Regions from separate parts of the Chryseobacterium sp. UF-290 genome, predicted to be linked through region 1. Evidence: riboswitches for the same ligand, from Rfam matches in the RefSeq annotation. Region 1 holds a riboswitch; each other region holds the start of a gene.
The links. Region 1 has a riboswitch for S-adenosylmethionine ahead of AC4IF5_RS07080 (alpha/beta fold hydrolase). Riboswitches for the same ligand answer to the same signal wherever they lie in the genome.
Positions count from the first base shown of each region.

Region 2: linked by a shared signal. The riboswitch ahead of AC4IF5_RS13990 (TonB-dependent receptor plug domain-containing protein) and the one ahead of AC4IF5_RS07080 (alpha/beta fold hydrolase) in region 1 are both predicted to bind S-adenosylmethionine.
Region 3: linked by a shared signal. The riboswitch ahead of AC4IF5_RS06335 (SusC/RagA family TonB-linked outer membrane protein) and the one ahead of AC4IF5_RS07080 (alpha/beta fold hydrolase) in region 1 are both predicted to bind S-adenosylmethionine.

Region 1 is NZ_JBSICB010000004.1:327,247-332,623, reverse strand. Features, by position in the region: gene AC4IF5_RS07085 (ACT domain-containing protein) at 1-959, opposite strand, end outside; gene AC4IF5_RS07080 (alpha/beta fold hydrolase) at 964-1,902, opposite strand; SAM riboswitch class I at 1,961-2,068, opposite strand; gene AC4IF5_RS07075 (MGH1-like glycoside hydrolase domain-containing protein) at 2,257-4,875, shown strand; gene AC4IF5_RS07070 (OsmC family protein) at 5,056-5,377, opposite strand, start outside.
Region 2 is NZ_JBSICB010000011.1:92,234-97,610, reverse strand. Features, by position in the region: gene AC4IF5_RS13990 (TonB-dependent receptor plug domain-containing protein) at 92-2,836, opposite strand; SAM-I-IV-variant riboswitch at 3,122-3,217, opposite strand; gene AC4IF5_RS13985 (outer membrane beta-barrel protein) at 3,337-5,377, shown strand, end outside.
Region 3 is NZ_JBSICB010000004.1:183,223-188,599, forward strand. Features, by position in the region: gene pckA (phosphoenolpyruvate carboxykinase (ATP)) at 1-1,422, shown strand, start outside; gene AC4IF5_RS06330 (type II 3-dehydroquinate dehydratase) at 1,613-2,020, opposite strand; SAM riboswitch class I at 2,268-2,364, shown strand; gene AC4IF5_RS06335 (SusC/RagA family TonB-linked outer membrane protein) at 2,448-5,377, shown strand, end outside.

The DNA of each region.
Region 1 (5,377 bases):
ATATTCTCTCCCGAAAGGTGTAAGAGTTTGATCGTATCAATTAACGGAAGGCCCGCTCCTACATTGGTTTCATACAGATAACGTCTGTTATTTTTGTTCAAAGTATATCTTAGCTTACGGTATTCTTCGATAGGAAGCGTATTAAAAATCTTATTGGAAGAAACCAGGTCAAAGCCATTTTCTGCCAGGGTATGATAGTTTTTAACAAAATCTGTACTGGCTGTGTTATCCACAACAATCAGGTTCTCCAGCTGATTTTCGTTGGAAAAGCTGATCAGCTCTTCAACATTTGACGGACGTTCAGCTATCAACACCTCATCATTCCAATTAGACTCAAATCCCTTTTTATTGAATGCGATCTTTTTGGAATTGGCCACAGCCACTACTTTAAGATCTATATTTTTACGTCTCCTGATCTCTTCTGAAGATTCCAAAACCTGGTCAATCAAAGTTTTCCCTACATTTCCGTGTCCGATGATGGCCAGATGAACCGTTTTAGGCTTTTTGAAAATTTCGGATTCTATAATGTTTTTGGTTTTTTCATCCTGTGAGGAAGTGACTACAATATTGACTCTGTTTTCTCCTGCCACCTGATTCAAAAGCAATGGAAAAACGTTATTTCTGGCCAGCTCAGCAAAGACCTTATTGAAATCTTCTGCTACAAAACCAATGACAGAAACATTATTGATACTATAGATCTGTGATACTTTTCCTGATTTTCTTTCTGCTTCAAATTCATTAATAAGACAAGCCACCGCTTTTTCCGCATCATTTTCGTGAACCAATATGGAGATTCCATTTTCTATGGCTTGCTGGGAGATCACCCCAACGCTGATTCTGGCTAAAGTCAGCGCTTTAAAAATTCGTCCGTCAATCCCGATTTCTCCTAAGAAATCTTCTCCTTCAAACTTAATGATTGATCTGTTCTTTAAAAATTTTATTTCATTAGCCTTTTTCATTACTTTATAAAATGTTTTTTATGATATTATTTAATTGTTGATATTCCATTAGGAAGGCATCGTGCCCATGTATTGACTGGATCTCGTGATAAGAAGCATTCACCTTTTTCTCTTTTAAGCTTTCAAAACACATTCGAATTTCAGAAGCCGGGAAGAATAAGTCTGTATCTACGGAGATCATGTGCATTCGTGCTTTTATCTTCTCCAGGGCAGCTTCGTCAGCATTGATATTCATCAGCAGATGGTTCATCAGCCTGTATGCTTTTAAACTAAATCTCTCGTTTAATGCATTACCATGATATACTAACCAATCTTCTGATTCCAACCGCTGTTTATCGTGATTGTATGTATTTTGAAATCTGTCATTAAGCGATTGTGGAGTCCTGTAACATAGCATGGCATGAATTCTTGCTTTTTGTAAAGGTTCATTCTGAGCATTCAATAAGAATTTCTGAACCAGACATTGTGCATGAAGCCAGTCATGAGTCCTGTAATCACAGGCTATGGGGATAAAAATTTCTGCAAGCTTAGGTTGCTTTATCAGCATTTCCCAGGCAATTCCTCCTCCCAGTGAACCTCCAATAACAGCATATAGGTTCTGGATATGTAAAGCTTCCAATCCTTTCAGAAATATATTGGCAATATCTGAAGGAGTGAAATCCTCATAGTCTTCAATTAAAAAATTATCGTAACCGTTTCCGGGGATATTGAAGCACAGAACTGTGTACTTATTGGTATCAACGATCTGATTTTCTCCTACCAATTGTTTCCACCAGCCTTTTTCCCCGGATACTTTTGAATTTCCGGTCAGGGCATGGTTGATCAAAATGACGGGAGCTGTAAACAGGTCTTTCCCGAAAAGCTCATAGCTCAACGGGATATGGTATTCCTTTTGGGAATAGGTCTGATACGAAAGATTAATATAGTTTAGTTCTGTTTTCAATTCTATTATTTTAATACAATTGAAAATGCCACAGGAAATGGCTGAAAAGAACTTCAGTAAGTTATCTGTCCAAAATCATTTTGGTAGAACGTAGCACCTTCTTTGCTTGCACAAAGGGTTGCTAAGGTTTCATAGGGTCTAATCCCTCAACCTTTCTTGATAACATTTTCAATATTTGAATGAACGAATGGTGCAAAGGTAGTTCTTTTCTTTTAATTTCAAAAAAAAATTATTTTAATATTTCAAAAAGCCTTTAAACACAAGTATTTCAGGGCTATATTAATAATTATTCAGATGAAAAAAATTGGAATTACTTTCCAAAAAAACTAACTTCGTGTGGAAAAATGATGAGATATGACTGCCGAAAAAGAAAGATTACAAGATACCAAATGGAAAAACTGGGGACCTTATGTAAGCAACCGGCAATGGGGTAATGTACGGGAAGACTACAGTACGAACGGAAATGCATGGAACTACACCAATCACAATAATGCTGAGAGCTATGCCTATCGCTGGGGGGAAGAAGGCATTGCAGGGATCTCTGATGTAAAACAGCTTTTCTGTTTTGCTTTTTCATTCTGGAATAAGAGGGATAAAATGGTAAAGGAGCGTTTTTTCGGTCTGAGCAATCCACAGGGAAATCACGGTGAAGACATTAAAGAGATCTTCTACTATCTGGATAATACTCCTACTCATAGCTATATGAAGATGGTATATAAATATCCGATCAATGAGTTTCCTTATGATGAGATTGTTTCTGAGAACGGAAGACGCAGCAAAAAGGATCCTGAGTATGAAGTTTTTGATACCGGAATTTTTGACAATGATGAATATTTTGATATTTTCATCGAATACTGCAAGGCTGATCACAATGATATCCTGGCCAGGGTCACCATCTGCAACCGAAGCCGGAATGATGCTCCTATTGTCGTAATGCCAACCGCCTGGTTCAGAAATAACTGGAAATGGGGCTATAATACTTATAAAGGGGAAATGAATGCTTCCTCTCATGACGGAAGTATCAATATTGGTCACGATAGTATTTCAATCAAAAAGCTCTATTCCAGAAATGTAAATGCACAAAGTGCATTTTGTGATAATGAAACGAATACTTCAAAATTATATGGAGCTCCTTTAACTGAAAATATTTATTTCAAGGATGGGATCAATGATTTTATCATCCATGGAACAGATACGGTTAATCCTGAAAAAAGAGGGACTAAGGCATCTTTCCTGATCGATGAAATGATACAGGCAGGACAGTCTCAGGTTTTTGAGTTCAGATTATGTCCGGACGAAACAGATGAGCCTTTTGCAGGATTTGATGAGATCTTCCAAACCAGACAGGCGGAAGCGGAAGAATTTTACAGCGAAGTCCAATACGATACCGTGAATGAAGATGAAAAAAATGTTCAGAGGCAGGCTTTTGCCGGACTGCTTTGGAACAAACAGTTCTATCATTACAATGTTGGAAAGTGGCTGAAAGGGGACCCGAATCATGAAGCACCGAGAAATTTTAATGAGTATGTAAGAAATACGGAATGGAACCATCTTCACAATAAAGATATCATTTCCATGCCTGATAAATGGGAATATCCATGGTATGCCACCTGGGACCTGGCATTTCACTGTGTCCCTTTTTCCATCATTGACGCTGAGTTTGCCAAAGGACAGCTTTTGCTGCTGACCAAGGAATGGTATATGCACCCCAACGGGCAGATGCCTGCCTATGAATGGAATATGAGTGACGTGAATCCTCCTGTACATGCATGGTCCTGCTTCCGTGTTTTTAAAATTGATGAAAAAAATAACGGGAAGCCTGACTTATTATTCCTTGAGAAAGTTTTCCAGAAGCTTCTTCTCAATTTTACCTGGTGGGTAAACCGGAAGGATAAAAATGGTAAGAATATTTTCGGAGGCGGTTTCCTTGGGCTTGATAATATCGGAGCCTTTGACCGGAATATGGTTTTAAAGGATGGTCAGCATCTTGAGCAGGCTGACGGCACAAGCTGGATGGCGATGTATGCATTGAACATGATGCGGATTGCCATGGAACTTGCCCAGTATTATCAGGTATATGAAGATATGGCGATCAAGTTTTTTGAACATTATCTTTATATCGCCGAAGCAATAGAAAACCTGGGTGAAGGAACGAAAGGTCTATGGAATGAGGAAGACGGATTTTTCTATGATGTACTTCAGCTTGGAAACGGGGACAGTGTTTCTTTGAGATTAAGAAGTATTGTCGGCTTAATTCCGCTATTCGCTGTAGAGATCGTTGATCACCGGCTGCTTGAAAAGATGCCAAATTTCAGAAGCAGAATGGAATGGATCTTAAAAAATAAGCCGGAACTCACCAAGCTTGTTTCTCACTGGGATGAGGAAGGGCAAGGAAGAAAGCACCTTATGAGTATTCTCCGTAAGAACAGATTAACAAAGGTTTTAACGAGAATGCTGGATGAAAAAGAGTTTTTAAGCTCTTACGGAATCCGGGCCATGTCTAAGGTATACGAAGAAAATCCTTTTGTATTTTCAGTTCACGGAACAGAAAATGTAGTGTACTATACGCCTGCAGAGAGTGACAGCCGGATGTTTGGAGGAAACAGCAACTGGCGCGGTCCGATCTGGTTTCCTATCAACTTCCTGATTGTGGAGAGCTTGCAACGTTTCCATTATTATTATGGAAACAGCCTGAAGGTAGAGCTTCCAACCGGAAGTGGTGATAAAAGGAACCTTGATGAAGTGGCTCAGAATATCAGCAAGAGGTTGTGCTCAATCTTCTTAAAAGATGAGCATGGGCAGCGGGCTTTCAATGGTGGAAATCCAAAGTTCAATTATGATGAACATTTTAAAGATTATATTACTTTCTTTGAATATTTCCACGGGGATAACGGAAGAGGTGTTGGCGCCTCTCATCAGACAGGCTGGACTGCAACTGTGGCCAAACTGATCAAACCGAGACTCACGTTTTAGATGAGTGATGAATAATAGAAAAACCGGATAAAATATCCGGTTTTTCTATTTTTACAAGAGAAGATTCTAAAATATTAAAAGATTTATACTTTATTTTTTAGCCACAAATGCACGAATTTTTCATTTATTCGTGCATTTGTGGCTAAAAAAATGGGACTCTTTCGAGCCTCATCTATAGATCTATATCTTTTCCCCGTTGACAAATACTTCATATCCGATCTCTACATTCGGCTCTAAGGTTTTTGATACGGAACAATATTTTTCAAAAGACAATTCTGCAGCTTTTAATGCTTTTTTAGAATCAATTTCTCCTTCTAAAAGAAATTTCACATTGATCGATTTAAAAGGTTTAGCATCATCTACCTGCACTCTCTCCCCTTCTACTTCTGCCTGAAAGCTCTTAATATCCTGACGCTGCTTCTTTAAAATAGAAACTACATCAATCCCGCTGCAGCCTGCTACTGCCATCAGAACACTTTCCATTGGCGAAACCCCTTTTGCT
Region 2 (5,377 bases), on a different contig from region 1:
GTTTACTGTCAAATAAATAGTATACCTAAAAAACAGAGCGTCAATCTCTGTTTTTTAGGTGAAATTAACCTGATGTCTGCTGCTTATCCTGTCAGAATTTAAATTCTACTCTTGCAAATACAAATCTTCCTCCAATACCATATTGTGAAACCTGTCTGGAATACACAAACTGGCTGTCTGCTGTCAAAGAGCTTATATCCGGACTTCTGGAAGGTAATATATTAAAGATATTATTACTTCCTACTGTAGCCGAAATATTTTTATTAAAATCATACCCAACAGAAAGATCTGTTACAAAACGGCTGTTTAATATAAAATGCTCTCCGCTTCTTGTTACTCCGTCGAAATTGGCATCCACAACATCCGCATCGGTTACTTTACCGAAGAAAGAGTTACGAAGCAGAATAGTAAAGTCCGACAATCTTACCGTATTAGAAAGCGTTGCCTTTATGCGTGGTACTGCCTCTTCAAAATAAACCCGGTTAGGCTCAGAAAAATAGTTATCAATCTGGCTTATGAGCTTAGGTGACGCATGAATATCGCCAATTCGCCTGGTCTGGTTAAGATTAAGTCCAAAATTATTTTCCAGAGAAACTCCGGAAGCAATTTTTGAGGTTTGAGAAATAGTAATATCCAGTCCTTTGGTCTGAGAATCGACTGCATTGGCAAAGAAATTCGCCGCACTGGCTCTTGCCAGGTCAAAAGCATCCTGCAGTACTGCCTGATCAGATCCCTGGCTAAAACTACCCTCAGGACGAAAAAACAGGTCCGTAAGTACTACTCTGTCTTTAATTTTTATGTAATAGGCATCAGCTGTAAATACCAGGCTCAATGTTGGAATTCTCCAGGTGATTCCCGTACTGTAGGACTGCGACGTTTCCTGCTTCAGTTTGGGAATTCCGAGAGCCTGTGCCGCTTCAGAATTATTTCTGAAAGTCCCTACCTGAGTTGTTTTCCCCTGCTGGATCAGCGTAGACGTAGAGCTATAATAAATCTGGGCTAAAGACGGAGCCCTGAATCCTGTGGAAACGGCACCTCTCCAATTGAAATTGTCAGCCAGCTTCACATTGGTAGCCACTTTATAATTAAAAGTAGATCCAAAGTCTGAATAGTTTTCATATCGCAATGCTCCTTCCAGCAGCCACCTGTCTGTCACCTCAAGTTCAGCATCGGCATACACTGCTACGCTGTTTCTGCTTCCTGAAACAGCATTATCAGGGCTGAAACCAGGGAAAACCTGAGCTCCTGCAGGCCTTATATTCCCAAAAAAATCTGTAACCTTTTCATTGTCGGGAGTATTTGCTGTAACCACACGCCCAAAAATATCATAAGAAGCGTACGAGTTTCCCTTTCCTGCGCCTACTTTATAATTTTCATACCGATATTCTCCGCCAAATGCCAGATTCAGGCCATGCAATACATCGTATTTTTTTGAGAAATCAAGATTTAGGGTATTCTGTGAAAACTCCGTTCCTCCTGCATCAAAATTTCTGGGAGAGCTATCTGTCAGCGTAGCATTAAATGTATTTACAACACCAAAATTAAAGGTATTCTTTCCGAAGGTATTGCTGAGATCCACGTTCCAGCCATTCCATTTCCCTTTTACCCCTGCCGCAAGAGAATAGTCATTCACTGTAGCTTCGATCTGAGGAAGATATCCGTTCGGAGTGACGGCATTGATATTTCTTTCGTTATTAGGAAGCCGGTAAAAGCCTCCGGCATTTCCCAAACGATAGCTGTAGCCGCCGAAAGAATAAACTTTCCAGTCATCATTAAGCGGTATCTCGGAATTGAAAAAAAGCTGTCCCGACTGTAATTTGGACTGTCCTGCTCTGAGGCTGAAGTCTTTTCTTTCCAATCCTCTGTAAGCAAGCTCCTGAGTAGTAAAATCACTCCCTAATAATCCCTGCAGATCAGAAATACTGTTTGCATTTGAAATCTGAGACTGAAAAGCGGAAGAGAAATAATCTACTTTTCCTGCATATTGCTTAATTGTGCTGATGATCTGTTGGGTATTGGAAGTGTTTCCGATATTCTTATACAGTCCATCAATATTGATCCCATCCTGTAATGCTCTGTAATGAATAGCATTGTAAGCATTGAAAATATCTCCTTCTCTTACTCCTGCCCTCGAGTACGGATCACGGTACTGTGCGGAAGCTGTAATATTAAAAAAACCTGTTTTCCCGATTTTTGCTCCATAATTAAGGTCTACAGAAATAGTCTGCCCATCAACTCCTCCTGAAAAATTATTGGCCACAGGCGAGGCATATCCTCCCAGAAATACTTGTCCGGATAGTCCCAGCCTTCTTTTCAATCCAAGATTTACAACGCCTGCTATTGCATCAGAACCATATTGTGCAGAAGCTCCGTCTCTCAGAACTTCTATTTTATCCAGGGCAAAAGCAGGAATAGCATTAAGATCTGTTCCTACAGCTCCTCTTCCCGGAGTAAGGGTTACATTAATCAGGGAAGATTGATATCTTCTTTTCCCGTTTAACAGTACCAAAACCTGATCCGGGCCCAATCCTCTCAAAAGGGCAGGATCTACAAAATCTGTCCCGTCATTTACAGTGTGTGAAGTGGATGAAAATGAGGGAACAATATAATTTAAGGCCTGACTGATAGTATTAACAGGACTTTGTTTTAGAATTTTTGAAATATTAATAATATCCACCGGAACCGGCGTATCAGTTAATGATCTTCCAGCCCCTCTGGAGCCGAGAATGACAACATCGTCTATTTTTTTAGATTGTACGGAATCCGACTGTGCATAGTAAAATGAAGAAATAAGCGTAGCCGAGGTGATAAGAAGTCCTTTATTGAAATGATGCATGTGTTTTTTATTTTGTTGTTAAAAATTATTTGAAAGCAATACGAACCCTGTAACCCCGGTTGCAGGGTTACCATAAAAAGCGTAAGAATTGTATTATTTTTTAAGAATAAAGAAGACTAGAAACAACAGCACATGCACATATGGAAATGGCATGAGAATATATCAGAATAATGAAGACGAGCGTCATGATCTGAGAAGTAAAAGTTTACATGTGTAATGTGATTTCCCTTGTCTTTAAACATTGATTTCATTTTAAAACAAAAATTCAAGATGGGAGTAAGATAGATGATAAACATTTTTTCCGGAGATCCGGCTTATCTATTCAGCACCTTGCTTGTTTTTGCAGGTTGCTATCCCATCATAGGATTCTTGATAATTATTTGGCAAAGATATAATTATTTCAGAAATAAAAAAATATTTACCCTAAAAATTCGATTTTCAATATTTTACTGTAACAAAATTTCTTTTCCTGCGTCTAACCGGATAGTAGTAAAAACATTATGAAAAAAACGATATTCGCTTTGTCACTCTTAAGTTCTGTGCTTGTTTTTTCACAGGAAAAAGACAATACCTCTTCAAAAGAGAAACAAATTGAAGGTGTAGTCATCACCAAGACTAAAAAAGCCGTTGAGCAGAAAGCTGACCGTACTATTTTTGATTTTTCCGAACAACCCCAGCTTAACAACGGGAATGTTCTAGAAGGAATCAAAAAGCTTCCCGGGCTTGTGGCCACAGATATTGCCGGAATGATGTACCAGGGAAAGATGCTGGATGTTTACCTCAACGGAAGACCTTTAAACATTACCTCCAACGAACTGAATTCTTTCCTGGAAGGAATGCCCGCCAACTCTGTAGAAAGAATAGAAGTGATCACCCAGCCAGGTGCTGAGTTTCCGGCGACTTCCGGAGGAGCGATCATGAATATCATTACGAATAAAAATGCCAATAAATATTTAACAGCTACCTATTCCGGAAATTATTCATTCTCCAATTACGATAAATACAGAAGCAGAACGACAAATTCTATTAATTTAAATGCCAGAAACAAGCTTTTCGGATGGCAGCTCAACGTAGGACAAAACTATCGTGAAAGTATGCTGAACACACAGCAGGATGATCTTCTGGACAGCAATACAGACCGGTTTGCCCGCACCTATTTCGCTAAGGCAGGAGTAACTTTCGATCTTGGGCAGGACAGGTTATTACTGAACTACGATATTTATCATAACAACAATGATAATTATACCTTAAGTAGCGGACTGGGAGACAGAACAGCGGACCCAAACGACCCAAAAGGTTTTTACATCAGAGATTATATTTTCAGCTCCTCAGATATTGCCCATACCCATTCGATAAGACAGGAAGCTGTGGTAACGTATCAGAAACGTTTTACGGATAAGGCCCAGAAACTTGATTTTCAGTTTGGCTATACAAAGGCTTACACCAAGTTCGGGCAGGATAATGTCTTTTTTAACAAGACCTTCCAGAATCCTGAGGAATCCCTGCCAACAGCTGCTCTCGGAAATATACTGAGCAATAATTCTGACATGAGAATTGCTAATTTCAAGATCGATTATTCACAGCCGGTCAAGCTTCTTGATGGCGGAAAAGTAAGTGCAGGAGGATTATATGAAAGACAGGATTATGATACGGACAGCTTTGGAATTACCAATTTGGATTATCAAAGACAAACTGCATCCACCTATTTGGAGTTCCAGGCCAAACTGAAGAAATTTGATTTTACTTTAGGAGCAAGAGCTGAAAACTATGATATTTCCGGAATCACCAGGTCTTATAAGGAAGGAAAACTTGTTCAGGATAATCTGACCCCTTTTGACAGATTTAAATTATTTCCTAATGCCAGCGTACAGTACAATATGATGAATCAGGTATATGTAGCGGCCAATTATAACAAAAAGATCAGCTTACCAAGTATTTCTGCCTTAAACCCGAATAACACTACATTTGGAGGTCCCAATACTCAGATAACCGGTAACGCCAATCTTCAGCCTACCATTTTCAATAATTATGAATTGAAAGTCTCTGCTTTTGATTATGCATTTATAGGATATAGTTTAAGTGAAGCAACAGATCAGGTAGCACAAATTGTAAGAAAAGATGGCAAAAATCTTTACAACCAGCAAATGAATATCTCCAATATGAGGATTCATAACTTTAATGTAGGGTTACCCGTTCCATTCATGATCTTCAGCAAACCGATGAGTGAAATCATGAAGTTTAACTTCAATCCTGATAAGATCAACTTTATGTATCTGTATGCAGGGTATCAGAAACATGAAATTGATAACCTCAACAACAAAGGTTTCTGGATCTTTAATATCATGACACAACTGATCCTTCCAAAGGAAATCAACATGAATGTTAATTATAGTTATATAACTCCAAAAGGAGGATATTTCTATTTTACAGCAGATAAACCGTTCAATAATTCCCTGAATATTACGCTGACCAAAAAGTTTATGGATAAGCGTCTGACTGTTTCCGTATTTGCAAATGATATTTTCAACAGCCAGCTGATGC
Region 3 (5,377 bases), 140 kb from region 1:
AAAGACAGATATATTGTTCAGGATGATGTTACAAGAGATACAATTTTTTGGGATGGTAAGGTAAACCTGCCAACTACACCGGAAATTTTCGGGTCTTGTAAAAAACTAGTGATGAACCAGCTCTCAGAAGCTAAGAAAATTTATGTAGTAGATGCTTTCTGTGGTACGAATGCAGATACAAGACTTAAAGTAAGATTTATCATGGAAGTAGCATGGCAGGCGCATTTTGTTACGAACATGTTTATCCGTCCTTCTCATTATGAGCTTGAAAACTTTGGAGAACCTGATTTCACAGTAATCAACGGTTCTAAAACAACTAACCCGAACTGGGAAGCTCAGGGGCTGAACTCTGAGAACTTTATCATGTTCAACCTTACTGAAAAATTACAGATCATTGGTGGTACCTGGTACGGTGGTGAAATGAAGAAAGGAATGTTCGCTATGATGAACTATTACCTTCCATTAAAAGGAATGGCTTCAATGCACTGTTCTGCTAACGTAGGAGAAAAAGGAGATGTAGCGCTATTCTTTGGTCTTTCGGGAACAGGAAAAACGACCTTGTCTGCAGATCCGAAAAGATACCTTATCGGTGATGATGAACACGGTTGGGATAACAACGGAGTATTCAACTATGAAGGAGGATGCTACGCTAAAGTAATTGACTTATCAGAAGAAAAAGAACCGGATATTTTCAGAGCGATCAAGAGAGATGCGCTTCTTGAAAACGTTGTTATTAACAATGGAGTCGCAGATTATACAGACGGATCTATTACAGAAAATACAAGAGTTTCTTATCCAATCTATCATATCAACAAAATTGTATTACCTTCTAAAGCAGGACATGCTAAAAAGATAGTTTATCTTTCAGCAGATGCATTCGGGGTACTTCCTCCGGTTTCGATCCTGAATGAAGATCAGGCTCAATACCACTTCCTTTGCGGATATACTTCCAAACTGGCTGGTACTGAAAGAGGAATTACAGAGCCGCAACCATCTTTCTCTCCTGCATTCGGTGAAGCATTCCTTACATTGCACCCAACAATGTATTCTAAAACATTGATCGGTAAAATGAAAGAGCACGGCGCTAAGGCTTATTTGGTAAACACAGGATGGAATGGTACAGGTAAGAGAATCTCTCTGAAAGATACAAGAGCGATCATCGATGCAATTATTGACGGTTCTATCGATAATGCTCCTAAAACTCAGGTTCCGATCATGAATCTTGAAATCCCGACTGAGCTTCCAAATGTTTCTGCCGGTATTCTGGATCCTAGAGATACCTATGCTAATGCTTCTGAATGGGAAGAAAAAGCAAAAGATCTGGCTTCAAGATACATCAAGAATTTTGAGCAGTATTGTGATACTGAAGAAGGAAAAAAATTGGTCGCTTCAGGTCCTCAATTGCAGCAGCAAACAATCTAATAAGATTACTTATAAATATTCAAATGCCTCATCCATGATGAGGCATTTTGTTTTTTATTTCCCACTGATAGCACAACTTTCGCAGGTGCTTGAGCATAAAAACGGAAACTTGATCTTAAAGAATAAAATCTGCATAATCTGTTAAATCTGCGAGCGAATATTATAACAAATCTGTGGAAGATGTGAGGTCTTATTGTAAGCTTAATAAAGCCAATCTGTATCCAGCCATTCCAAATCCGGACAGAACCGCATCGGTGTTAGCTGCTGTTACAGATTTCTGTCTGAATTCTTCTCTCTTGTAAATATTACTGATGTGAACCTCAATTTTGGGTTTCTGTATGTTCTTTAAGCAGTCAGCTATAGCATAAGAATAATGAGTGAAAGCTCCCGGATTGATGATTATCGCATCAAAATCATCTTCCTGAAGTCTGTTGATAAGTTCCCCTTCAATATTAGACTGATAATATTTTAATTCATGAGCATGGAACTCAGATCTTAGAACTTCCAGATAGCTCTCCATGGAAATGCTCCCATAGATCTCCGGTTCTCTTGTGCCTAAAAGATTCAGGTTAGGCCCGTTTATAATCAAAACTTTCATTTTATAAAATTAAAAAGTTTTTTCAATTAAAAATTAAAAATTTAGGTAAGGTTTCTCATTTTTTGACAATTGAATTATTTTTAATGATATTTATCATGTTTGAAAAAGTGATAATTCTTTAAGTGCTTTGTTTCAATGGCTTTTGATAAAATATTATGTTAATTTTTGAAAAATTATCATGAAAAATAAATAAGTCTACTTGTTTTGTAGACTAAAAGTTTATAGCTTTGCAACCATAATTTCGATCGGCTTATAAAGAAAGATGGAGGGAACTGACCCTGTGAAGTCTTAACAACCTGCTATATGTAAGGTGTTACATTCAGCCTGAAAAGGAAAAATAAGCATTTGGTTTATCGTATTTATCGATGCCCTTTGCTGATTTTTCTGCAAAGGGCAAAATTTTAATATTTGATATATAAAATTGATTATGATTAGCAAAAATTTATTTAATTCTAAAGTTTGGATCCCACCAGTTGCTGTATTTTTCTTAGGTATTGCAGGAGTAAACGGGCAGATATCCAAACCGAAAAAAGATACACTCCGTGAAAAGGAGATCGATGAAGTTGTGGTTGTAGCCTATGGAAAGGCAAAAAGAAACAGCTATACCGGTTCTGTAGCAACTATTTCCAGCGATAAGATCAATAACAGACCTGTGACCAATATTACCAAAGCTCTGGAAGGGCAGGTACCAGGGATCCAGACCACCAGTGCTTCAGGGCAGCCTGGTGCCGTTTCCACGATCAGGATCAGAGGTATTGGTTCAGTAAGCGCCTCCAGTGATCCGTTATATGTGGTAGATGGAATTCCTTTTGACGGAAACCTGAACGCAATAAGTCCAAATGATATTGAATCGATCAGTGTTTTAAAAGATGCTACGGCAAGTGCTTTATATGGTTCAAGAGGAGCAAACGGGATCATCATCATTACTACAAAATCAGGAAAGAAAGGAGAAGCGAGAGTGAACCTTAATGTCAGCCAGGGATTCTCCGGCAGAGCAGTAAAAGATTATGAGCAGGTAAGCACAGATCAATATTTCCAATTATACTGGGAAGCTTTAAGAAACGGATATCAGTCCAGTCAGATATCCTCTCAGCAGGCTGCGCAGATGGCATCGGATAATCTTGTTTCAGCATTGGGGGTCAATCCTTATGGCCCCGGATATTCTAATCCGGTAGGAACAGATGGAAAGCTGTTACCAGGAGCAACGCCTCTATGGAATGATGACTGGAGAGATATTTTACAGAGAGTGGCTTCGAGAAATCAGGTGGATCTTGATATCAGCGGAGGAAGCGAAAAAAGCAATTATTTCTTTTCCCTGGGCTATCTTGATGATAAAGGGATGGCTATTGAATCAGGATTTAAAAGATACAATACCAGATTAAAGATCAATTCAGAAGTGAAACAGTGGTTAAATGTTGGCGTTAATTTAAGCTATACGAATAGTATCCAACAGGCCCCTACCTCTTCAGATTCCAAGGCAAGTAATATTATCCAGGCGGCAAGAGTCGTTCCTTCGTTCTATCCTTACTATGAAAGAAACCCGGATGGATCTTTTGTGCTCGATGCTGCCGGAAACAGGATTTACGATTTCGGAAAATACAGACCTACCAGTGCTCTTCAGAATCAGAACCTGGCGGCAACCTTACCGCTGGACAAAAATGAAAATAAAGAAGATAACTTCTCAGGAAAAGGATTTATGGAATTTACTTTCTTGCCGGAGCTGAAGTTCAAAACAAGTTTTTCACTTGACCTGGTTAATTATAACGGACATTATTATTCCAATCCGCTTTTAGGACAGGGAGCTGAAATTGGTGGTTCTGTGACAAGATCCAATACCAGAACACTTTCTTATACCACGAGTAATATCCTTACCTATGATAAGAAGTTTGGAAAGCACCATGTAAATGTTTTAGCAGGACATGAATTTTACAAGTACGATTATCAGACAATCTCCGGATCAAGAAGCAGTTTTTCCCTTCCTTACTACTATGAGCCGGATGCAGCTTCCTTATTGGTAAACTTTGGAGGAAATAGTGATAAACTGAGCTTACTGAGTTTCCTTGGAAAAGTTGAATATGATTTTAATAATACCTATTTCCTTTCGGTGTCAGGGAGAGCGGACGGTTCTTCAAGGTTCTCACCGGATAACAGATGGGGAAGATTCTGGTCTGTAGGAGGTTCCTGGAAAATTTCAAATGAAGACTTCATTAAAAACCTTAATATTTTCAATCAACTGACTTTACGTGCCAGCTATGGAGGGCAGGGGAATGATAAACTACTGCGTCCAAACGGACAGCCTCTTTATTATGCTTATCAGGAATTGTACAGGATTTCTACGCTTGGCGGGGAAGCAGGAACAACACTGGAAAAAGCAGGAACAAATAATGTTAAATGGGAAACCAACCTTAATATGAATATAGGCTTGGAATTTGCCATCCTGAATAACAGAATTAAAGGTAATATCGAATATTTTAAAAGAAAAAGCCAGGATCTTCTGTTCAATGTACCGGTTGCACCATCCTTGGGAATCAGTGATTATCCGGCGAATGTGGGAACAATACAGAATACAGGCTTCGAATTTTCACTCTTCACAACTCCGGTTAATAACGAAGATTTCCAGTGGAATGTGGATGTTAATCTGAGTACTTTAAATAACAAGGTGACTAAATTGCCTGAAGGGTCTCTTGTCGTGGGAAGTAAACTATTGAGAGAAGGAGGTTCTGTATATGACTTCTTTATTCAGGAATGGGTAGGAGTGGACCCCAGCAACGGAAAGCCGTTGTGGAAAACTATTTCTAAAGATGCGAACGGAAATGAGGTGGAAGGAACAACCTCAGAATATGCAAAAGCAACAAAAATATTGCAGGGATCCGCATTGCCTAAGCTGACCGGAGCGGTCAGTACAAGTATTAATTATAAAAACTTTGATCTTTCAGGATTACTGACCTTTAAGATTGGGGGAAAGATTCTTGATACGGACTACACTTCGCTGCTGCATAACGGAAGTGCCGGAGGACGTGCATGGGGAGTGGAAATGCTGAACAGATGGACTCCGGAAAATCCCAATACAGATGTTCCGGGATTAAGCACTACAACAAACAACTGGACTTCAACGTCTTCAAGATTCCTGTATTCAGGAACCTATGCAAGACTTAAGAATGTAAGTTTAGGATATACGCTTCCTTCTGATTATTTTGAAAAAATAGGACTTAAAAAATTCAGAATTTATATCCAGGCGGAAAACCTTCTTACCTTCTACAAACACAAAGGAATGGATCCTGAACAAGCGTTGGATGGTACAACTTATTACAGATATCCTGCAATGAGAACAATCACTTTTGGTCTTCAGGCAACTCT